Regions from separate parts of the Streptomyces sp. NPDC097107 genome, predicted to be linked through region 1. Evidence: riboswitches for the same ligand, from Rfam matches in the RefSeq annotation. Region 1 holds a riboswitch; each other region holds the start of a gene.
The links. Region 1 has a riboswitch for thiamine pyrophosphate ahead of thiO (glycine oxidase ThiO). Riboswitches for the same ligand answer to the same signal wherever they lie in the genome.
Positions count from the first base shown of each region.

Region 2: linked by a shared signal. The riboswitch ahead of thiC (phosphomethylpyrimidine synthase ThiC) and the one ahead of thiO (glycine oxidase ThiO) in region 1 are both predicted to bind thiamine pyrophosphate.
Region 3: linked by a shared signal. The riboswitch ahead of ACIQ1J_RS32255 (thiamine ABC transporter substrate binding subunit) and the one ahead of thiO (glycine oxidase ThiO) in region 1 are both predicted to bind thiamine pyrophosphate.

Region 1 covers NZ_JBIWEF010000001.1:374,747-382,129, forward strand. The annotation lists gene ACIQ1J_RS01750 (hypothetical protein) at 1-214, opposite strand, end outside; gene metF (methylenetetrahydrofolate reductase [NAD(P)H]) at 285-1,208, opposite strand; gene thiE (thiamine phosphate synthase) at 1,315-1,971, opposite strand; gene ACIQ1J_RS01765 (Rv2175c family DNA-binding protein) at 2,462-2,827, opposite strand; gene ACIQ1J_RS01770 (NAD(P)/FAD-dependent oxidoreductase) at 2,905-4,119, opposite strand; gene ACIQ1J_RS01775 (hypothetical protein) at 4,229-4,579, opposite strand; TPP riboswitch at 4,632-4,743, shown strand; gene thiO (glycine oxidase ThiO) at 4,741-5,973, shown strand; gene thiS (sulfur carrier protein ThiS) at 5,970-6,170, shown strand; gene ACIQ1J_RS01790 (thiazole synthase) at 6,173-6,970, shown strand; gene pknB (Stk1 family PASTA domain-containing Ser/Thr kinase) at 7,166-7,383, shown strand, end outside.
Region 2 covers NZ_JBIWEF010000002.1:176,876-184,258, reverse strand. The annotation lists gene ACIQ1J_RS04510 (YibE/F family protein) at 1-1,512, opposite strand, end outside; TPP riboswitch at 1,584-1,773, shown strand; gene thiC (phosphomethylpyrimidine synthase ThiC) at 1,766-3,559, shown strand; gene ACIQ1J_RS04500 (VWA domain-containing protein) at 3,710-5,173, shown strand; gene ACIQ1J_RS04495 (hypothetical protein) at 5,200-6,069, opposite strand; gene sppA (metallophosphoesterase) at 6,252-7,358, opposite strand.
Region 3 covers NZ_JBIWEF010000018.1:45,165-52,547, reverse strand. The annotation lists gene ACIQ1J_RS32260 (ABC transporter permease) at 1-1,371, opposite strand, end outside; gene ACIQ1J_RS32255 (thiamine ABC transporter substrate binding subunit) at 1,416-2,501, opposite strand; TPP riboswitch at 2,581-2,686, opposite strand; gene rlmN (23S rRNA (adenine(2503)-C(2))-methyltransferase RlmN) at 2,753-3,859, opposite strand; gene ACIQ1J_RS32245 (VOC family protein) at 4,108-4,593, shown strand; gene ACIQ1J_RS32240 (phosphatidate cytidylyltransferase) at 4,691-5,848, opposite strand; gene frr (ribosome recycling factor) at 5,848-6,405, opposite strand; gene pyrH (UMP kinase) at 6,587-7,345, opposite strand.

The DNA.
Region 1 (7,383 bases):
ACGACAGCGTGACGTAGGTCTGGCCGACGGCGAACGCGGCCGTCCCCAGCCCGATGACGATCACGTTCGACATGAGCACACCGGCCACGACACCGACGAAGCCGCCGAAGGCGAGCAGCCGCCAGCGCAGCCGCGCCTTGTACTGCAGCAGCACCTCACCGAGCAGCCACAGCGCGACGACGCCGAACGCGATGTAGAGGACCGTCCAGCCCATGTACGCCCCTCTCCCAGTGGCCGACACGCAGTGGCCGTTACGCAGTGTGTCGCAAATATGTGCGGCCGGTCTAGGCCCGCGGTGGGTGGTGCAGGCCCAGGTTCTCGTAGATTTCCAGGGTCGCCGTGGAGTTGTTGAGCGTGATGAAGTGCAGTCCGGGGACGCCCTCGGCCAGCAGCCGCGCGCAGAACTCCGTGGCGAACTCGATGCCAATGGAGCGTACAGCGGTCGGATCGTCCTTTGCTGTGAGGATCCGCTCTTTCAGCTCGGCCGGGAACGAGGCGTTGCTGAGCTTTGGCAACCTCTCCAGCATCTTCACACTGGTCACCGGCATGACCTCGGGGATGACCGGGGTCTCGCAGCCGGCCGCGGCGACCCGGTCGCGCAGGCGCAGGTAGGACTCGGGCTGGAAGAACATCTGCGTGATCGCGTAGTCGGCGCCGGCCCGGCACTTGTCGACGAAGTGCCGCACGTCCGTGTCCCAGTCGGCGGAGCGCGGGTGCATCTCGGGGAAGGCCGCGACGCCGACGCAGAAGTCACCCGACTCCTTGATGAGGCGGACCAGTTCGGCGGCGTAGGTCAGGCCCTCGGGGTGGGCGATCCAGTCGGCCGTCGGGTCGCCGGGCGGGTCGCCGCGCACGGCCAGCATGTTGCGGATCCCGGCGTCGGCGTACTGGCCGATGATGTTGCGCAGCTCGGCGACGGAGTGGTCGACGGCCGTGAGGTGTGCCACCGGGGTCAGTGTCGTGTCGGCGACGATCTGCTGGGTCTCCTTGACCGTCCCCGCGCGCGTGGAACCACCCGCGCCGTAGGTGACGGAGACGAAGTCGGGGGCGACCGCCTCCACCCGCCGCAGCGCGCTCCACAGGTTCCTCTCGCCCTTGGCCGTCTTCGGCGCGGAGAACTCGAACGAGTACGTCGTCTTGCCGGACGCGAGCATGTCGCGCACGGTGCGTGCGCGATCAGTCCTGGTGGATGCGGTTCCGAGGGCCATACGGGCAGGTTAGCCAGGGGGCGGCGGTCACCCAACCGGATGCGGGATATTTGTCCGCATTGTCGAGTTGTTGTCCACCCCTTGGACACATGCCACCGGCACCCGCCTATGCCTGCCGCAGTCGCTTCGTGAACTCGGCAGCGGCGGCGCCCGGATCGTCCGCCGCGGTGATCGCCCGGACGACCACGACGCGCCGGGCACCGGCCTCCAGCACCTCGTCGAGGTTGCCGAGGTCGATGCCGCCGATGGCGAACCAGGGGCGGTCCGTGCCGAGTGCGGCCGTGTGCCGTACCAGGTCGAGGCCGGGTGCGTGGCGGCCGGGCTTGGTGGGGGTCGGCCAGCACGGGCCGGTGCAGAAGTAGTCCACGCCGTCCTGGACGGCGGCAGCGGCGGCCTCGGAACCGGCGTGCGTGGAGCGGCCGACGAGGACGGCGTCGCCGAGGATCGCGCGGGCGGCGGGCACCGGGAGGTCGCCCTGCCCGAGGTGCAGCACGTCGGCGCGGGCGGCGTGGGCGACGTCCGCCCGGTCGTTGACCGCGAGGAGCTTGCCGTGCCGGGCGCAGGCGTCGGCGAAGACCTCGAGGTGCTCCAGCTCCTCCCCCGCCTCCATGCCCTTGTCGCGCAGCTGCACGATGTCGACGCCGCCCGCCAGCACCGCGTCGAGGAACTCGGGCAGGTCGCCCTGGCTGCGGCGGGCGTCCGTGCACAGGTAGAGCCGGGCGTCGGCGAGCCGGGCGCGGGCGGTCGCTGCGGTGTCGGGCATGCGGATGTCCCCCAGGTCGGTGGCGTGGGCCCGCGGCGGACCCCGCGGCCTTGGCTTGTGTCCCGAGGATACGGAGCGTGCCTCGCCACCGTCGCCTCGCGGCCCACCGGCACGGAGAGGCCGCCGCCCCCGGCCCCGGAATCAGAAGTCCGCCGCTCCCGAGAGCCGCGGACTCCCCCTCGTGCCACCGTCGCCTCGCGGCCCACCGGCACGGAGAGGCCGCCCCCGGCCCCGGAACCAGGAGGCCGCCGCTCCCGAGAGCCGCGGACTCCCCCTCGTGCCACCGTCGCCTCGCGGCCCACCGGCACGGAGAGGCCGCCGCTCCCGGCCACCGGAACCGGGAGAGCGCCGCTCCCGGTGGCCGCGGACTCCCCCTCGGCCCCGAGAAACACGGCGGCGGCGGGTCGCCGCCGTGGCGTACGGGACCGCGGGCCGTCGTGGCCGCCGGGGGCCGTTGCTCGCGGCCCGAACGCCGGGCGGGTCTGTCAGGTCAGACGGCGAGCGCCTGGGCGCGGCGCTTCACCTCCGTGCCGCGATTCTCGCTCAGCGCCTGGGCGGGCGTCCCGGGCAGGGTCTCGTCGGGCGTGAAGAGCCACTCCAGCATCTCCTCGGCGGTGAAGCCGTCGTCCCGCAGCAGCGTCAGGGTCCCGACCAGGCCCTTGACGACCTTGTCCTCGTCGATGAAGGCCGCGGGGATGTGCAGCGCGCGGTTCTCACCGCGCCGTACGGCGATGAGCTGGCCTTCCTTGATCAGCTGGCGTACGCGGGTCACCTCGACGCCGAGCATCTCGGCGATGTCGGGGACGGTGAGCCAGGCAGGCACGAGAGCATCGATCTTTGCGTCAATCTCGGTCACGTCCCAAGCCTGCCATCTGGCACTGACAGTCGGAAACCAGACCCGTCCGACCCGGGTCGCCGCACCCGGGCGGAGGGCTACGCCGCCGCCGCCTTCAGCGGCCTCGCCGGGTCGGCCAGCAGCCGCGGGTCCATCGTCGTGCCGGCCTGGATCACGCGTCTGCCCTGGGCCAGGTCCCGGGGACGGCCCACCGCCAGCAGGGCGACCAGGCGGTCCTCGCGCAGCCAGCAGACCGTCCAGGCGGGGCCCGACGGGTCGCCGCGCCACAGGGTGGTGTCGGTGGCCGTGTGATGACCGGCGTACTGGACGAAGCGGCCGAACTGCTCGGACCAGAAGTACGGCACCGGGTCGTAGGCCACCGGGGCCTCACCGACGGCGGCGCCGATGATGTTGGCGGCGACCGTGCGCGGGCCCTGGAGGGCGTTGTCCCAGTGGTGCACCAGGAGCCGCTCGCCGTAGCGGCCGGACGGGAAGGAGGCACAGTCGCCGACCGCGTAGACGTCCGGGACGGAGGTGCGCAGGCGGTCGTCGGCCAGGACGTCGCCGTGCGCGCCGAGGTCGATCCCGGAACCGGCGAGCCAGGCGGTGGCGGGCCGGGCTCCGATGCCGACGACGACCGCGCCGGCGGGCAGCCGCGAGCCGTCGTCGAGGACGACGACGTGGCCGGGCGCGCCGGGTCCGCCGGGCTTCCCGGGACCGCCCGTCTCGACGCGCTCCACGCGCGCGTGGGTGCGCAGTACGGCGCCCGAGTCGGCGTACCAGCCGGTCATCGGCGCGGCGACCTCGGCGGGCAGAGCGCCGGCGAGGGGCCGGCCGGCGGCCTCCACGACGGTCACGGCGCAGCCCGCCTCCCGCGCGGCGGTGGCGAACTCGGCGCCGATCCAGCCCGCGCCGACGACCACGATGTCGTGCTGCCGGGCGAGCACCGGCCGCAGCCGTTCGGCGTCGTCCAGGGTGCGCAGCAGGTGCACTCCGGGCACGCCCTGCGCACCGGGCAGCCGGATCGGTTCGGCGCCGGTCGCGAGGACGAGGAGGTCGTACGGCACAGGTCCGTCGGAGGTGTCCAGGACGTGCGCGCGGGGGCGGACGCCCAGGGCCTCGCAGCCGAGCCGCAGGCTGATGCCGAGCGCCTGGAAGTCGACGTCGAAGGCGGAGCCCTCGGCCGTGCCGAGCAGGACGGCCTTGGACAGCGGGGGACGGTCGTACGGCTGGTGCGGCTCCGCGCCGATCAGGGTCACGGTGCCGGTGAAGCCCTGCTCCCGCAGGGCGACCGCGGTCTGCACGCCCGCCATGCCGGCGCCCACCACGACCACGCGGCGCTCCGCGTCCGCTCCCCGTTCCCGGGTCTGCTCCTGCGTCTGCTCGCTCACCTGATCACCTTAGACACCGGCACCTGGTCGGTCAGTGCCCGTGCGCGGTGACCTGCTCCACAACGCTCGTCCCGCTGCCCCGCTGCGACTCCCACTCCCAGGCCTCGTCCAGGCGCACCCGCCCGTCCGGCAGCTCGGCGACGGTCGACACGCAGTGTCCCGACGACGTGCTTCCGTCGGTCTTGAGCTGCACGTACCGGAAGTCGAGGCGGTCGCCCTCCCTGGTGCCCACCAGCCGCCCCCGGACGACGTCACCGCCCGCGTACTCGGCCCATACGGCGCCGTCCTGCTCGTGATAGGTGAAGCGGGTGCGCGTACCCACCTGGCCGGGCGCCTGGTCGGCGACGGGGGCGAGAACGAGACCGTCGAGTGAACGCGCCACGGGCGGAGGCTCCCTTACGAGTGCGATGTGCTGCGGGCTAGGGTGGCCAACGTAAAGCACTCGCGGGAGCCCGGACGCACCGGGCTGAGAGGGAGGCTGGCGGCCTCCGACCGTACGAACCTGATCCGGGTCATGCCGGCGAAGGGAGGGGCTGGACGCCCATGTCGTCACCACCGACTTCCGCTTCCGTGTCCGGAGCCGCCGCGAGGCCCGCGTCGTCGCGTACGCCGGACGTCCTCGTCGTCGGCGGCGGGATCATCGGCCTGGTCACTGCCTGGCGGGCCGCGCAGCGCGGGCTCGCCACGGCTCTCGTGGACCCCGAGCCGGGCGGTGGGGCCGCCCAGGTGGCCGCCGGGATGCTGGCCGCCGTGACGGAGCTGCACTACGGCGAGCAGACGCTGCTCGCGCTGAACCTCGCCTCGGCCCGCCGCTACCCGGAATTCGCGGCCGAGCTGGCCGACCTGACGGGCCACGACCTCGGTTACCGCCGGTGCGGCACCCTCGCCGTCGCGCTGGACGCCGACGACCGGGCCCACCTGCGGGAACTGCACGCGCTCCAGCAGCGGTCGGGCCTGGAGTCCGAGTGGCTGTCGGGGCGCGAGTGCCGGCGCCTGGAGCCGATGCTCGCGCCGGGCGTGCGCGGGGGCCTGCGGGTGGACGGCGACCACCAGATCGACCCCCGCCGCCTCGCCGGCGCGCTGGTGGCCGCCTGCGAGCGCGCGGGCGTCGTCTTCCACCGGGTGTGGGCCGACCGGCTCACCGTCGGGCGCGGCGGCGAGCGGGCCACGGGTGTCGTCACGGCCGACGGCACCGCGCTGGAGGCCGGGCAGGTGGTACTGGCCTCAGGCAGCCTGAGCGGGCGGTTCACGGGCGTCCCCGAGGACGTGCTGCCGCCGGTGCGGCCCGTGAAGGGGCAGGTGCTGCGGCTGACGATGCCGCGGACGCACGGGCCGCTGCTGAACCGGACGGTGCGTGCCGTGGTGCGCGGCAACCCCCTCTACCTGGTGCCCCGGGAGAGCGGCGAGCTGGTCGTCGGCGCCACCAGCGAGGAGCTGGGCTGGGACACGACGGTGACCGCGGGCGGCGTCTACGAGTTGCTGCGCGACGCCCACGAGCTGGTCCCCGGCATCACCGAGCTGCCTCTGGTGGAGACCCGGGCGGGCCTGCGCCCCGGGTCCCCGGACAACGCCCCGCTGCTCGGCCCGACCGGGCTGGCGGGCCTGCTGCTCGCCACCGGGCACTTCCGCAACGGCGTCCTGCTCACCCCGGTCACCGGCGACGCCATGGCACACGTCCTGACCACCGGGGAGCTGCCGGCGGAGGCCCGCCCCTTCACCCCCCGGCGCTTCGGCGCCGCTCCCGCACTCCAGCGACTCTCGGAGCAGCCCGCATGAACATCTCCGTCAACGGCGAGCCGCGCCAGGTGGCTCCCGGCACGGCCCTGGACGCCCTGGTGGGCACGCTCACCGCGGCGCCGTCCGGTGTGGCCGCCGCCCTGAACGAAACCGTCGTCCCGCGCGCGCAGTGGCCCGCCACCGCGCTGGCCGACGGCGACCGCGTCGAAGTCCTCACCGCCGTCCAAGGAGGCTGACCATGGCCGACGATCCCTTCGTCCTCGGCGGTACGTCCTACGGGTCCCGCCTGATCATGGGCACCGGCGGGGCGCCCAGCCTCGACGTGCTGGAGCGCGCACTCGTGGCCTCCGGGACCGAGCTGACGACCGTCGCGATGCGGCGCGTCAACGCCTCGGTGCACGGGTCCGTGCTGTCGGTGCTCGAGAAGCTCGGCATCCGGGTGCTGCCGAACACGGCCGGCTGCTTCACCGCCGGGGAGGCCGTCCTCACCGCCCGCCTCGCGCGCGAGGCCCTCGGCACCGACCTCGTGAAGCTGGAGGTCATCGCCGACGAGCGCACCCTGCTGCCGGACCCGATCGAGCTGCTGGACGCGGCGGAGACGCTGGTCGACGACGGGTTCACGGTGCTGCCGTACACGAACGACGACCCGGTCCTGGCGCGGAAGCTGGAGGACGTCGGGTGCGCCGCGATCATGCCGCTCGGTTCGCCGATCGGGTCGGGGCTGGGCATCCGCAACCCGCACAACTTCGAGCTGATCGCGGAGCACGCGGGTGTGCCGGTGATCCTGGACGCGGGGGCCGGTACGGCGTCGGACGTGGCGCTGGCGATGGAGCTGGGGTGTGCGGGTGTGATGCTCGCCTCGGCGGTGACGCGGGCGCAGGAGCCGGTGCTGATGGCGGAGGGGATGCGGTTCGCCGTGGAGGCGGGGCGCTGTGCGCGGCGGGCGGGGCGGATTCCGCGGCGGCGGTTCGCCGAGGCGTCGTCTCCCGCGGAGGGCCTCGCGGCGCTGGATCCGGAGCGGCCCGCTTTTCAGTAGTCCCGGGTTGTCCTGGCGTTTCGTCTCCCACCCACGCGCCGCCCGTTTCCAGTCGGACAAGTGGGCCTCGCCCGCGGGGGTACGTCGCCGTCGGCGGCCGGCCGTGCGTGGGAAGCGTCACAGGTGCGCTGCAGTACCGCACCCGATCGTCGGCGACGACGCCGGGTGTCCGTGGTGGCTCGTAGACTCACCTGCGTGGACACGACCCTTCAGGACCCTCTCGTCGGGCAGGTGCTCGACGGCCGGTACCGCGTCGAGGCGCGGATCGCGGTGGGCGGGATGGCCACGGTCTACCGGGCCGTGGACACCCGCCTGGACCGCGTGCTCGCGCTGAAGGTGATGCACCCGACGCTCGCGACCGACGCCACCTTCGTGGAGCGGTTCATCCGCGAGGCGAAGTCGGTGGCCCGGCT
Region 2 (7,383 bases), on a different contig from region 1:
GGGAGCCGCACCGGCGCCCGGTGTCGCACCGGCGGCCTGCGCCGCCAGTGAGCCGGCCGGTCGGTCGGCCGATACGACGAGGGCCGCGAGGGCCGTGGTGACCGGAACGGATGCCACCAGACCGATCGACCCGACCAGCGTGCGCACGATCTCCTCTGCCACCAACTCGCTGTTGGCGACCGTCCCCACCCCGCTCTGCGCGATCGAGAACAGCAGCAGCAGGGGCAGCGCGGCGCCCGCGTAGGCGAGGACGAGCGTGTTGACGACCGAGGCGATGTGGTCGCGGCCGATCCGGATACCCGCCCGGTACAGCCCCCGCCAGCCCATCGTGGGGTTGGCCTCGTGCAGTTCCCAGACCGCCGACGTCTGGGTGACCGTCACGTCGTCGAGCACACCGAGCGAACCGATGATGACTCCGGCGAGCAGCAGGCCGCTCATGTCGATCGTCGGATACAGGCCGTGGATGAGGCCGGTGTTGTCGTCCGTGTTGCCGGTGAGCGCGGCCCAGTCGATGAACAGCGATCCGAGCACGCCGATCAGCAACAGCGAGATCAGGGTGCCCAGCACCGCAACGGACGTACGGGCCGACAGGCCGTGGCACAGGTAGAGCGCGATCAGCATGATGGCGCTGGCCCCGACCACAGCCACGGCCAGCGGGTTCGACCCCTGCAGGATCGCGGGCAGGATGAAGAAGTTCAGCAGCAGGAAGCTGATGGCCAGCGAGACCAGGGCCATGAGGCCCCGCAGCCTTCCGACGACCACGACGGCGAGCGCGAAGATGCAGGCGAGCAGGGCCAGCGGCAGCCCGCGGTTGATGTCGGTCACCGAGTACTGCAGGTCCTTCGGTGCGGAGGGCTCGTAGGCGACCACCACCTTCTGGCCCTCGTGCAACTGCCGGGACTGGTCCGGCTGCACGATCTCGGTGAACGTAAGGCCCTTGTCCTTGCCGCTGTCGACGCGGATCGTCGCCCGCTTGCAGTCGCCCTGCGCCTGCTGCACCGCGGAGGAGCCCTCGGCGGTGGAGGTGTCGCCGGTCGGGGGGACGCCCGATGCGTTGACGGACTGGCAGCTCAGCTCGACCACCTTGGTGACGGTGGCGTCCTGCGTCTGCCGGTCGAAGCCGACCCCGGTGCGTTCGTGCGGCGGCGCACCGCCCGGCCACAGCAACGCGAGCCCGACCAGTACCGCCGCGGCGAACGGGATGAGGACCGCGGCGATGACCTTCCGCAGGTGCCGGGAGACGGGCGCCGCCGGTCCGTGACTGTGGGAGTGCCCGTGCCCACCCGGACCGCCGTGGCCGCCGGAACCGCCGTGGCCACCCGGACCGCCGTGGCCGCCGGAATCGCCGTGGCCGTCCCCCGCGCCGTGGCCGCCGCCCGTGTCGTCTCTGCCGCCGCCAGAGCCCGGAGCGCCGGAAGGGGCGGGGCCGGCTCCGCGGCCGTCGCCTTCCTCGGGGCCCGGTCCGCGGCGGGGCTCGTGCGGCGGAAACGGTGGATGCTGCGGTGTGGTCACCGACCGATCATCGCAAGAACGAGGGGGGCCCTCTGTTCACCGCGCCCGAATTGACGCTAGCGTGGGGGCACCTTTGTACACGCGGGAGCTCGGAGCACCGGGCTGAGAGGGCGCTGACCTCCGTTCCATCGATGTTTCACGGGAAACGTCACCGAATCCGAGTGATGTATCCCACGAAGCGTCGACAGACGGAAGCCGCTGCGTCGACCGCCGAACCTGTTACCGGGTAATGCCGGCGTAGGGAGTAGGTCTCATGACCATCAAGGACGCACGCACGCCTGCCTCCACGCAGAACTCCGCCCAGGAGGAGACCACGGAGGCCGGGAAGTCCATCGGCTGGCACAAGGCGTACGTCGAGGGTTCGCGCCCCGACCTGCGCGTGCCGGTTCGCCAGGTGCACCTCACCAACGGGCAGTCGGTCACGCTGTACGACACTTCAGGCCCGTACACCGATCCGCTCGTCGACACCGATGTCCGCAGGGGGCTCTTGCCGCTGCGGGAGAACTGGATCATCGCCCGGGGGGACACCGAGGAGTACGCGGGCCGTCCCGTTCGTCCCGAGGACGACGGAATCAAACACACCTCTCCGCGCGGCGGCCTGCGCAACCTCGACGCCGTCTTCCCCGGGCGGCCGCGCCAGCCGCGCCGGGGGAGGGACGGCAACGCGGTCACGCAGCTCGCGTACGCACGCCGGGGCGAGATCACGCCGGAGATGGAATACGTGGCAGTCCGGGAGAACGTCTCGCCGGAAGTGGTCCGGGAGGAGATCGCGGCGGGCCGTGCCGTGCTGCCTGCCAACGTCAACCACCCGGAGATCGAGCCGATGATCATCGGCAAGCGGTTCCTGGTGAAGGTCAACGCCAACATCGGCAACTCGGCGGTGACGTCCTCCATCGAGGAGGAGGTCGACAAGATGACCTGGGCGACCCGGTGGGGTGCCGACACGGTCATGGACCTGTCCACCGGCCGCAACATCCACACCACCCGCGAGTGGGTGCTGCGCAACTCCCCCGTCCCCATCGGCACCGTGCCGCTCTACCAGGCCCTGGAGAAGGTCGACGGCCGCGCCGAGGAGCTGACCTGGGAGATCTACAAGGACACCGTCATTGAGCAGGCCGAGCAGGGCGTGGACTACATGACGGTCCACGCGGGTGTGCGCCTGGCGTACGTACCGCTGACCGCGAACCGTAAGACGGGCATCGTCTCGCGCGGTGGCTCGATCATGGCGGCGTGGTGCCTGGCGCACCACAGGGAGTCGTTCCTCTACGAGAACTTCGAGGAGCTCTGCGAAATCCTCGCCGCCTACGACGTCACGTACTCCCTCGGCGACGGCCTGCGGCCGGGCTCGATCGCGGACGCCAACGACGAGGCGCAGTTCGCGGAGTTGCGCACGCTCGGGGAACTCAACTCGATCGCCAAGCGTTTCAACGTACAGACCATGATCGAGGGCCCGGGCCATGTCCCGATGCACAAGATCAAGGAGAACATCGACCTTCAGCAGGAGATCTGCGATGAAGCTCCGTTCTATACGCTCGGCCCGCTGACGACGGACGTCGCGCCGGCGTACGACCACATCACCTCCGGTATCGGTGCCGCGATGATCGCTTGGTGGGGCACGGCCATGCTTTGCTACGTCACGCCCAAGGAGCACTTGGGCCTGCCCAACCGTGACGACGTCAAGACCGGCGTCATCACCTACAAGATCGCCGCCCATGCCGCCGACCTCGCCAAGGGTCACCCAGGTGCGCAGGAGTGGGACGACGCGCTGTCGGACGCCCGTTTCGAGTTCCGGTGGGAGGACCAGTTCAACCTGGCCCTCGACCCGGACACCGCACGGGAGTTCCACGACGAGACACTGCCGGCCGAGCCCGCCAAGACGGCCCACTTCTGCTCGATGTGCGGTCCGAAGTTCTGTTCGATGAAGATCTCGCAGGACATCCGACGTGAGCACGGAGGCAGCAAGGCCGAGATCGAGGAGGGCATGGCCCAGAAGTCGAAGGAGTTCGCGGCACAGGGAAACAGGGTCTACCTGCCGTTGGCCGACTGAGTCCCTGCCCCGGTCTCACGCTGAGCGATCCTGCACACCAAGGGCGGGGGCGCTTGGCGTGGGCCCGGGACGGCGGGGCGAGTGATCTCCCGGACGGGACGCCGGGCCTGCCCTCTCCCCACCGGGGGTGCGTCTCGGCAGACTGGGTACATGACAGCCATCTCCCTGAGCAAGGGTGCCAATCTCGCCGTCGACTCCCCCGCGGTGCGCGTCGAACTCGTCTGGGCCGCCGGGCCGGGTGTGCCCGAGGTCGACGCCTCCGCGCTGCTGCTCACCTCGGCCGGACGCGTGCGGGACGACGGCGACTTCGTCTTCTACAACCAGCCCCGCCATGCGTCCGACGCGGTGAGGTACCTGGGCAAGCAGGGCGGCTCCGGTGCCGGCGCGGGTGTCACGACCGACGCCGTCGAGGTGGACCTGCGCTCGGTGGAACCGGCCGTCGACCGCATCGTCCTGTGTGCCTCGGCGGACAGCGGGACGTTCGGCCAGGTCCCGGGCCTGTCACTGCGGCTGCTGGACACCGGGACCCGCACCGAACTGGCCCGGTTCGACATGGCGGCCGGGACGGAGACCGCCCTGGTCGGCGGCGAGTTGTACCGGCGCCAGGGGAAGTGGAAGTTCCGCGCGGTCGGGCAGGGTTACGCCTCCGGACTCGCGGGGGTGGCCACGGACTTCGGCATCACCGTGGACGACGCTCCCCCGGCGGCCGCGCCCGCCGCCCCGGCGACAGCGGCGAGCCGGCCGACCCCGCCGACACCGCAGGCGCCCATGCCACCGGTCCCGGCCCCGTCGGCAGCACAGGCGCCGCCCGCAGCGCCGACCGCGCCACCGGCGCCCACCGGTGCGGGACCCCGCCTCACCAAGGGGGAGGAACACCTTCCCGTCGACATGCGCAAGCGATTGTCCCTGCGCAAGGAACAGGTCGCGGTCAGCCTGAGCAAGCACGGGGCGGCCGGGGTCACCGCGCGCGTCATCCTGGTCCTGGACGCCTCCGGGTCCATGTCCTTCCTCTACTCCAAGGGCGTGGTCACGGACGTCGTGGAGCGGATGGCCGCCGTCGCCGCGCAACTGGACGACGACGGTGAGATGCAGGCGTGGACCTTCGCCTCGACTCCGGCCCGGCTGCCCGACCTCCGCATCGGAGAGCTCCCCGAATGGCTGCGGCTGCACGTACGCGTGGGGGAGATCAGCCTCTTCCGCCGCGGCAGGAAGAAGGGCCTGCACCCCGAGCAGGTCGACATGCGGGCGGTCGGCATCCAGAACGAGGAACAGAAGGTGATCGCCGAAGTCCGGTCCTACGTCCGGGACAACCCGGCGTCGGCTCCGACCCTGGTGCTGTTCTTCTCCGACGGAGGCGTCTACCGCGATGCCGAGATCGAGCGGGAGTTGCGGGAGGCGGTGGAGGAACCCGTCTTCTGGCAGTTCGTGGGGCTCGGGCGGTCCAACTACGGGGTGCTCGAGCGCTTCGACACCCTGCCGGGCCGCCGCGTCGACAACGTCGGCTTCTTCGCCGTGGACGACATCCGCACCGTCCCGGACCCGGAGCTGTACGACCGACTGCTGTCCGAGTTCCCGTCCTGGATCGCTGCCGCCGGCCGGGCGGGCATCCTCTGAATCCGCTGCCCGCCCGGGACCGGTGGCTACTCGGGCCGGTGTTCCGGGCCGCCGAAGTCCGGGCTGCTGTAGTCCGGACTCGAGTAACGCGGACGCGGGCCCGCCTCGGGACCGCCGTCCGGGCTGGTGAACCCGGGACGGCCGTAACCGAGGTGCGGCATACGGCTGGTCGGCGCCGCCGGTGCCGTACGGTGCAGTGCCGTGGCGCCCGGCTCTGCGAGTGCCTCCCCGAGGAAGGGCAGGATGCCGCGCTCGAGCAGGGCTTCGTGCCAGGCGTCCCTGGCCCGGACCACTTCCTCGTCGAGTTCGCCGTAGAAGCCGGACTCGGCGGAGGGACGGTTGCGCAGCGCGGTGAGCAGTAGCCCCACCGCGGCGACGAGGATCGCCACCGCGGTGAACGCGCCGAACACCCATCCGGTGGTGAGCATGGTCTGCGCGAAGCTCTGCCCCGGATCGAGCATCTTCAGGATGTAGCCGACGAGCAGGAAGATCGCCGCGGCGGTACCGGCCAGGACTGGTGCCAGGACGGCGACTACGGCGACGGCACCCGCGCCGGTCGCCTCGGCGACCTCGCCCACGGTGGCGGCGAGTCCCGCCGCGCCCGTGCCCGGCTCGTCGGAGCCGGATTCGCGCGTGGAAGGCACCTGGGCGGGCGGCGCCGGGTGGCGCAGTTCCTCGCGGACCTTCACGTAGTGCTGGTACTCGGTCGTGGCCGCCGCGGTGATGAGGGCGGTGGCGTTGAGTGCCATGGTGCGCAGTTGTTCGGAGTTGAGCCGCTGTCCGACAGCGGCCAGTTCCGGGCGGTGTGGTGCGGAGCGCAGCGCCTCTTCGAGGACCCGCTCGTACTCTTGGCGGTCCTCGTTCGACAGGTGCTGCGGAACGCTGTTCATGTGCATCCCCCGATGCTCCGTAGGGCTTGGGGCTCGCATGCCAACGAGCCGTCGGGCAGAAACGGAGGGGAGCCTGCTACGGATAAGCCGATGGTAGAGCGGTGACGGTGGGTGGTGACAGGGGGTTTCCAGAAATTGGGTGCCGGGCTGTACGGACGCCGCCGCGCGTAAACCTGTCCGGTGAACGGTCAGACGTCCAGCGGAAGTTGCTGGACCAGCAGCTTTCCGGCCATGGTCACGCCGCCGTCCATCGCGATGGCCAGCCCGTCCGCGTAGACGTGAGGTCCCTCGACCGTGGTACGCGTGTCGTCCTCGCCGTCCTCGGAGCCGACCTCGCCCAGCAGGTAGGGGATGGGGCTGTGGCCGTGCACGATCCGGGTGCCGCCGTACGTGTCCAGCAGTGAGCGCACGGCGTCGGCGCCGCCCTCGTCGCGGAAGGAGAAACGCTTGGTGAATTTGCGGAACAGGTCCCACACCTCTTCCGCGTCGTTGCGCGTGAGCGTCTCGCGGACGGTGTCGTTGACCTCCTCGATGGAGCCGCCGTAGTCGAGGTAGGTGGTGGTGTCGGAGTGGACCAGGAGGTGGCCGTCGACCGCTTCGAGGGCGTCGAGGCGGGCCATCCACTGGAGGTGGTGGTCCTGCAGTCGGTCCATGTCGGTCTTCTGGCCGCCGTTCAGCAGCCAGGCCGCCTGGAAGGTGGCGGTGCCCGCACCGGAGTTGACGGGCGTGTCGCCGAACCGCTTGGCGCCGAGCAACAGCAGTTCGTGGTTGCCCATCAGCGCCTTGCAGTAGCCGCCGGCCGCGGCTGCCTCGGCGGACAGCCGCATCACCAGGTCGATGACGCCGATGCCGTCCGGGCCCCGGTCCGTGAAGTCGCCGAGGAACCACAGGCGGGAGGTGCCCGCGCACCACTGCCCGGCGGCGTCGATGAGGCCCTTCTCCTGGAGGGCGGCCAGCAGCTCGTCGAGATAGCCGTGCACGTCGCCGACGACGAACAGTGGCCCCTGGCCCGTGGCGGGCTGCTGCACCACGAGCGGTTCGGGGTCGACGGCCACCTGGACCGTGTCACCCCGACGGATGACGGGCAGATCCCGCTGCGTGGGCGTGTACCCCTCCGGAAGGTTCTCCTCGTACTCCTCCTCGGAGGGCGGCGCTGCCTCGCCCGCGTGCGTGCCGGTGGCGGCGTACGGAGCGGTCTCGTGGACGTACGCGGGCACCCGGAAGTCGCGTACCGTCGCCGTCCGCTCCACCTCGGGTCCCTGACCGGCCCCCTGAGTCATCGACCCCTCCACCATCGCGCCGCATCTGCACCGCTTCGGA
Region 3 (7,383 bases), on a different contig from region 1:
CAGCAGCGCCCGCCGCACCATCGGCAGGTCCACCTCCCGCCACACCCGCCACGGCGACGCCCCGAGTACCGCCGCCGCCTCCCGCAGCCGTACGTCCACCGCCCGCAGCACCGGCAGCATGGTCCGTACGACGAAGGGGACGCCGACCAGCGCCTGCGCGAGCGGCACGAGGATCCAGGAGGCTCTGAGATCCAGCGGGGGTTCGTCCAGTGCGATCAGGAACCCGAAGCCGACGGTCACGGCGGACACCCCGAGCGGCAGCATCAGCAGCGCGTCGAAACCGCGTACGAAGCGGCCCGCGTCGCGGCGGGCGAGCGCGGTGGCGGCCAGCGCGCCGATCACCACGGCGATGGCGGTTGCGGCGACGGCGTACTGGAGGCTGTTGCCGATGGCCTCGATCGGCGGGACGAGGAAGGTGCCGCCGTCCTCCCGGGTCAGCGCCCGGTAGTAGCCGAAGCCGGGTGCACCGAGCGACCGCTCGACCAGCACGGCGAGCGGCAGCACGAGCAGTACGGCGACGGTGACCAGGACCCCGGCCAGCAGCGCCCGCTGCCCGGTCCCACGGGGCCGGCGCGCGGTCGTGGCCGCGTCCACCAGCCGCAGGGCCGTCTCCCGCCGCCGTACCGTCCAGGCGTGCACGGCGAGGACGGCGGCCACCGCGCCGAACTGGATCAGCGTCAGCACGGCCGCCGTGGACAGGTCGAAGATCTGCGAGGTCTGCCGGTAGATCTCCACCTCCAGGGTGGAGAAGGCCGGTCCGCCGAGGATCTGGACGACGCCGAAGGACGTGAAGGTGAACAGGAACACCATCAGCGCGGCGGCGGCCACGGCGGGCGCCAGCGCGGGCAGCGTCACCTGCCGCCAGGCCTTCAGCCGCGAGGCGCCGAGCATCCGCGCGGCCTCCTCCTGCCGCGGGTCGAGCTGCGCCCAGAGGCCGCCGACGGTGCGTACGACGACGGCGTAGTTGAAGAAGACGTGCGCGAGCAGGATCGCCCACACGGTGGTGTCCAGCCGTACGCCCCACAGCTCGTCGAGCAGCCCGCCGCGTCCGACCAGCGCCAGGAACGCCGTGCCGACGACGACCGTCGGCAGCACGAACGGCACGGTCACCACGGCCCGCAGGACCTGCTTGCCGGGGAAGTCGAACCGGGCGAAGACGTACGCGCCGGGCAGTGCGATGAGCAGGGTGAGCGCGGTGGAGGCCAGCGCCTGCCAGGTGGTGAACCACAGCACGTGCCGGACGTCGGGCTGGGCGAGTACGTCGACGATGCGTCCGAACTGCCAGGATCCGTCGATCCGCAGTCCGCGCGCGACGATCGCGGCGACGGGGTAGGCGAAGAACACCGCGAAGAACGCGACGGGCACGGCCATCAGGGCCGGCCGCGCCGCGCTCCCGCGCGAAGTCCTGGCCTTGCCTACTTCAGTACGAGTGAGGTCCACGACTTGACCCACTGGTCGCGATCGCCGGCGATCTTCGCCGGGTCCATGGTCTGCGGGTCCTCGGCCTGCGGCCCGAACTTCCTGAACGCCTCGGGGATCCGCGCGCCCTCCCGCACCGGGTAGACGAACATGTTCAGCGGCATGTCCTCCTGGAACTCCTTGCCGACGAGGAAGTCGAGGAGCGCCTTGCCGCCCTCGGTGTTCTCGGCGTTGCTCAGCAGGCCCGCGTACTCGACCTGACGGAAGCAGGTGCCGGTGGCGACGCCCGTCGGCGCGGTGCCGGGCTGCGGGTCGGCGTAGATGACCTCGGCGGGCGGGGACGAGGCGTAGGAGACGACGAGCGGGCGGTCGCCCTTGGCCTTCTTGCCGCCGGACGAACCGGAGAACTCCTCGTTGTACGCCTGCTCCCAGCCGTCGACGACCTTGAGGCCGTTCGCCTTCAGCTTCTTCCAGTAGTCCTGCCAGCCGTCGTCCCCGTACTCGGCGGCGGTGCCGAGCAGGAAGCCGAGGCCGGGCGAGGAGGTGCCCGCGTTCTCGGTGACGAGCAGGTCCTTGTACTCGGGCTTGATCAGGTCGTCGAAGGAGTCCGGCGGGGTCAGCTTGTGCTTGCTGAAGTACGCCTTGTCGTAGTTGACACAGACGTCACCGGTGGTGACGGGCGTGACCCGGTGCTTGTCCTGGTCGGCCCGGTACTCGGGGCGGATCCGGTCGGAACCCTTCGCCTCGTACGGCTGGAACAGCCCGTTGTCGAGCGCGCGGGACAGCAGCGTGTTGTCGACGCCGAAGAAGACGTCGCCCTGGGGGTTGTCCTTGGTGAGGACGGCCTTGTTGACGGCCTGCCCGGCGTCGCCGTCCTCCAGCACCCGGACCTTGTAGCCGGAGCTCTTCTCGAAGGCGGCGATGACGTCCTTCGAGGCGGCCCACGAGTTGTGGCTGACGAGGGTCACGGTCCTGGAGTCGCCGGAGCCCTGGCTGCCGCCGTCGGACGATCCGCAGGCGGCCAGGCCGCCGACCATGCCGAGCCCGACGGCCAGGACGGTGGCCTTCTTTGTGATGCTCACTGAATTCCTCCTGGGTGACCAGGAGAAGACGCGGCCCCGCCCGGAACCCCTGGCGAGGGTCCCGGGCAGGGCGCAACAGCTCGAGTGGTGACCGATCTCCCTACCCAGAATGACCTGGGCCAGGTTCGGAGGGTCTGCGGCCGGTGCCGCACTCTCAGCGCTGTGGCGCTCCCCTGTCGGAATATGAAGATGTGGTTCCGGACGTACTTCCGTATGACGTCGTCGTACGACGATGTACGACGCCGGTCAGGTTACCGCTCGCTCGCGGCGAGCTGACCACACGCCCCGTCGATCTCTTGCCCACGGGTGTCCCGGATCGTCACCGGCACACCATGCGCCGCGATCGCCTCGACGAACGCCTTCTCGTCCTCGGGCCGCGAAGCGGTCCACTTCGAGCCGGGCGTGGGGTTGAGCGGGATGAGGTTGACGTGCACGGGCCTGCTCTTGAGCATCCGCCCGAGCCGGTCGCCGCGCCACGCCTGGTCGTTGATGTCCCGGATCAGCGCGTACTCGATCGACAGCCGCCGGCCCGACCGTTCCGCGTACTCGAACCCGGCGTCCAGCACCTCACGCACCTTCCACCGCGTATTGACCGGGACGAGGGTGTCGCGCAGCTCGTCGTCCGGCGCGTGCAGCGAGATCGCGAGGCGGCACTTGAAGCCCTCGTCGGCGAAACGGTGGATGGCCGGCACGAGGCCGACCGTGGAGACGGTGATGCCGCGCTGGGAGAGACCCAGTCCGTCGGGCTCGGGGTCGGTGAGGCGGCGGATGGAACCGACGACGCGGTTGTAGTTGGCGAGGGGCTCGCCCATGCCCATGAACACGATGTTGCTCAGCCGGGCCGGTCCGCCGGGGACCTCACCGTCCCGCAGGGCACGCATCCCGTCCACGATCTGGTGCACGATCTCGGCGGTGGACAGATTCCGGTCCAGGCCCGCCTGCCCCGTGGCACAGAACGGGCAGTTCATTCCGCAGCCCGCCTGGGAGCTGATGCACATGGTCACCCGGTCCGGGTAACGCATGAGGACGGACTCGACGAGCGTCCCGTCGAACAGCTTCCACAGCGTCTTGCGGGTGGTGCCCTGGTCGGTCGACAGGTGCCGCACGACCGACATCAGCTCGGGCAGCAGCGCCTCCCGGAGCCCCTGGCGCGAGCCGGCGGGGATGTCGGTCCACTGCTCGGGGTCGTGCGCGTACCGCGCGAAGTAGTGCTGCGAGAGCTGCTTCGCACGGAACGGCTTCTCGCCGATCGCGGCGACGGCCTCCTTGCGCTCGGCGGGCGTGAGGTCGGCGAGGTGCCGCGGCGGCTTCTTGGCTCCGCGGGGGGCGACGAATGTGAGTTCTCCGGGCTTAGGCATGGCTGTACCAGTGTCGCAGATCGACTTGGGTGGCCTGCGGGAGACCAGGCCGGGCGTGACCGAGCGCCCGGATCGGCGTTGTGACTTCCGATTGGCGAAGCAGGGGACGCGATGTCGTTCCCCGCATGTCCCGCGGCGCCGCATGGCCGCCGCTTGACCTGGACCAAGCTTGAGTTTTTAGGCTCCGTTCAGAGTCGCAGGAAGCGATCCGCAAGAACCGTTCAGCGTGCTTTTCGAGGAGGTTCGCCATGAGCGAGCACACAGCCCATTTCGAGATCCCCGACCGCTACCGCTATGCCGTGATCCCGCACATCATGGTCGACGACGCCGCCGCGGCGATCGACTTCTACCAGCGGGCGTTCGGCGCCCGTGAGAACTTCCGGATCGACGCTCCGGGCGGTGGGATCATGCACGCCGAGATCACCATCGGGCGGTCGACCCTGATGCTGGGCGACTCCAGCGTGGACGAGGCGGAGGCCGGCTCCTTCGCCGCCCCGGCCTCGCTCGGCGGCGGCACGTCCGTCACGTTGCACGTCTTCGTGCCGGACGTCGACAGCCTGGCGGAGCGGGCCGAGGCCGCCGGGGCGGAGATCCTCCAGCCGCCGAAGGACATGTTCCACGGTGACCGCACCGTCATCCTCAAAGACCCTTCGGGTCACATGTGGGTGTTCCTGACCCACATCGAGGAGGTCTCGGAGGAGGAGCTGCGGCACCGCCTGACCGCCGCCGGGTGACCGCGACGGCCATGAGCACGGTGGCGGGATCGGACAGCGAGAGGCCCGCCGCCCAGAGGGACGGCGGGCCTTACCCGTCAGGACAACCACCGGGCCGTCAGCCGGACCCGACGAAGATCACCAACAGCAGCCACACCACAGGCGCCGTCGGCAGCAGCGAGTCCAGGCGGTCCATGATGCCGCCGTGGCCCGGGAGCAGCGTGCCCATGTCCTTGATGCCCAGGTCCCGCTTGATCATGGACTCGCCGAGGTCGCCCAGTGTGGCGCTGACGGCGACCGCGAGGCCGAGCAGCAGGCCCTGCCACCAGGTGCCGTCGTCGATCATGAACTGCATGCACAGCGCGCCGGCCACCATCGCGAACGCCACCGCTCCGAGCAGGCCCTCACGGGTCTTGCCAGGGCTGATGCGCGGGGCGAGCTTGGTCTTGCCGAAGCGCCAGCCGACGGCGTAGGCGCCGGTGTCGCTGACGACCGTCAGCAGGAGGAAGACCAGGACGCGCCGCGAGCCGTCCTCCGCCATGAGCATCATCGCGACGAACGTGGCCAGGAACGGCACGTAGAACGCGGCGAAGAGTCCCGCCGTGACGTCCTTGAGGTAGCCCTCCGGCGGCTCGGTCATCCGCCATACGAGGACCGCCAGCGCCGTGAGCGCCATGGCGACCCACGCACCCTCGGCACCCCGCACGTACCCGGCGACCACCATCGCCGCGCCGCCGATCGCGAGCGGCACGAGGGGCGCCTTGATGCCCTTGCGCTCCTCCAGCCGCTTGGTCAGCTCCCACAGGCCCACCACGACGGCGACCGCGACCACACCGACGAAAACGGCCTTGACGACGAACAGCGACGCGACGATCACCGCGCCGAGCCCGACGCCGACCCCTATCGCCGCACCCAGGTCGCGCCCCGCGGTCTTCTTCTGCGGCTGCGGCTGCGCCGGTTGGGGGGCGTCGGGCATGGGCTCCGGATTCTGCGGCACCGCCGCATACGGCTGCGCCGACGGATTCTCTCCGCGATACGTCTCGTCGCGGAACGGCTCGTCTCGGAACAAGGGGCCGCTCAGCCGAGCGGCCCCTTGGCCGTCATCCTGGTCTCCGCCGTGTTCGGGTACGTCGGGCACGATGGGCATGGGGCGAGTCTGCTGCGCGTAATGCGCATCGTACGCGGGACCCGCCGGGGCAGCCCCCTGGACAGGCCCCTGGTCGGACGCCCCCCAGTACCCGGCTTGTGGCGGCGCTCCCCAGGAAGAGTCGTTCATCAGACCTCGAGCAGCTCCGCTTCCTTGTGCTTCAGGAGCTCGTCCACCTGGGCGACGTACTTGGCGGTGGTGTCGTCGAGCTCCTTCTCCGCGCGGCGGCCCTCGTCCTCGCCGACGTCGCCGTCCTTGACCATCTTGTCGATGGCGTCCTTGGCCTTGCGGCGCACGGAGCGGATGGAGACCTTGGCGTCCTCGGCCTTGCTCTTGGCGACCTTGATGTAGTCGCGGCGGCGCTCCTCGGTGAGTTCGGGGAACACCACCCGGATGATGTTGCCGTCGTTGCTGGGGTTGACGCCCAGGTCGGAGTCGCGGATCGCCTGTTCGATGTTGCGCAGGGCGCTCTTGTCGAAGGGGGTCACCACGGCCATCCGCGGCTCGGGCACGGAGAACGAGGCCAGCTGGTTGATCGGCGTCAGCGCGCCGTAGTAGTCGGCCACGATCTTGTTGAACATCGCCGGGTGCGCACGGCCGGTGCGGATCGCGGCGAAGTCCTCCTTGGCGACCACGACGGCCTTCTCCATCTTCTCCTCGGCCTCGAGGAGGGTCTCTTCGATCACCACTTGCTCCTGCGTGTCTTGAGTAGGCCCGGCTGCGGTTCCCTGTCGGGCCGGCGGCCGGCTGCGTCGCGTTCTTCCTGCACGGTTCCCGACCGGCGGGACATTGTCCATCCCCCGGCCCGGTCCCGTCCCGTCCGTCCCCCGGACAGGTGGCGTCCGCGGACAGGGGGTGCTTCTCCGGTCAGTCCCGGCTGCCTTGGTCACCCACAAGCGTGCCGATCTTCTCACCCTTGACGGCGCGGGCGATATTGCCCTCCTTCAGAAGCTCGAAGACCACGATCGGGAGGCTGTTGTCGCGGCAGAGCGTGACGGCCGTCGCGTCGGCGACCTTCAGGTCACGGGTGATGACCTCGCCGTATCCGAGCGCGTCGAACTTCACGGCGTCCGGGTTGGTCTTCGGGTCGGAGTCGTAGACCCCGTCCACGCCGTTCTTGCCCATGAGCAGGGCCTCGGCGTCGATCTCGAGGGCGCGCTGGGCGGCGGTGGTGTCGGTGGAGAAGTAGGGCATGCCCATACCGGCACCGAAGATGACCACGCGGCCCTTCTCCAGGTGGCGCACGGCGCGCAGCGGGATGTACGGCTCGGCGACCTGGCCCATGGTGATGGCGGTCTGCACGCGGCAGTCGACGCCCTCCTTCTCCAGGAAGTCCTGGAGGGCCAGGCAGTTCATCACGGTGCCGAGCATGCCCATGTAGTCGGAGCGGGCGCGGTCCATGCCGCGCACCTGCAGCTCGGCGCCACGGAAGAAGTTGCCGCCGCCGATGACGATCGCGATCTGCGCGCCGTCCCGGACGACGGCCGCGATCTCACGGGCGATGGCGTGCACCACGTCGGGGTCGACGCCCAGGCCCCCACCGCCGGAGAAGGCCTCTCCGGACAGCTTCAGCATGAAGCGGCCGCGTACTTTGCCGTCGTCGCTCTTCTCGGCCTTGGTGGTCATGGAGATCTCGCCTCTTTACGTGGGTCACACACACGAAG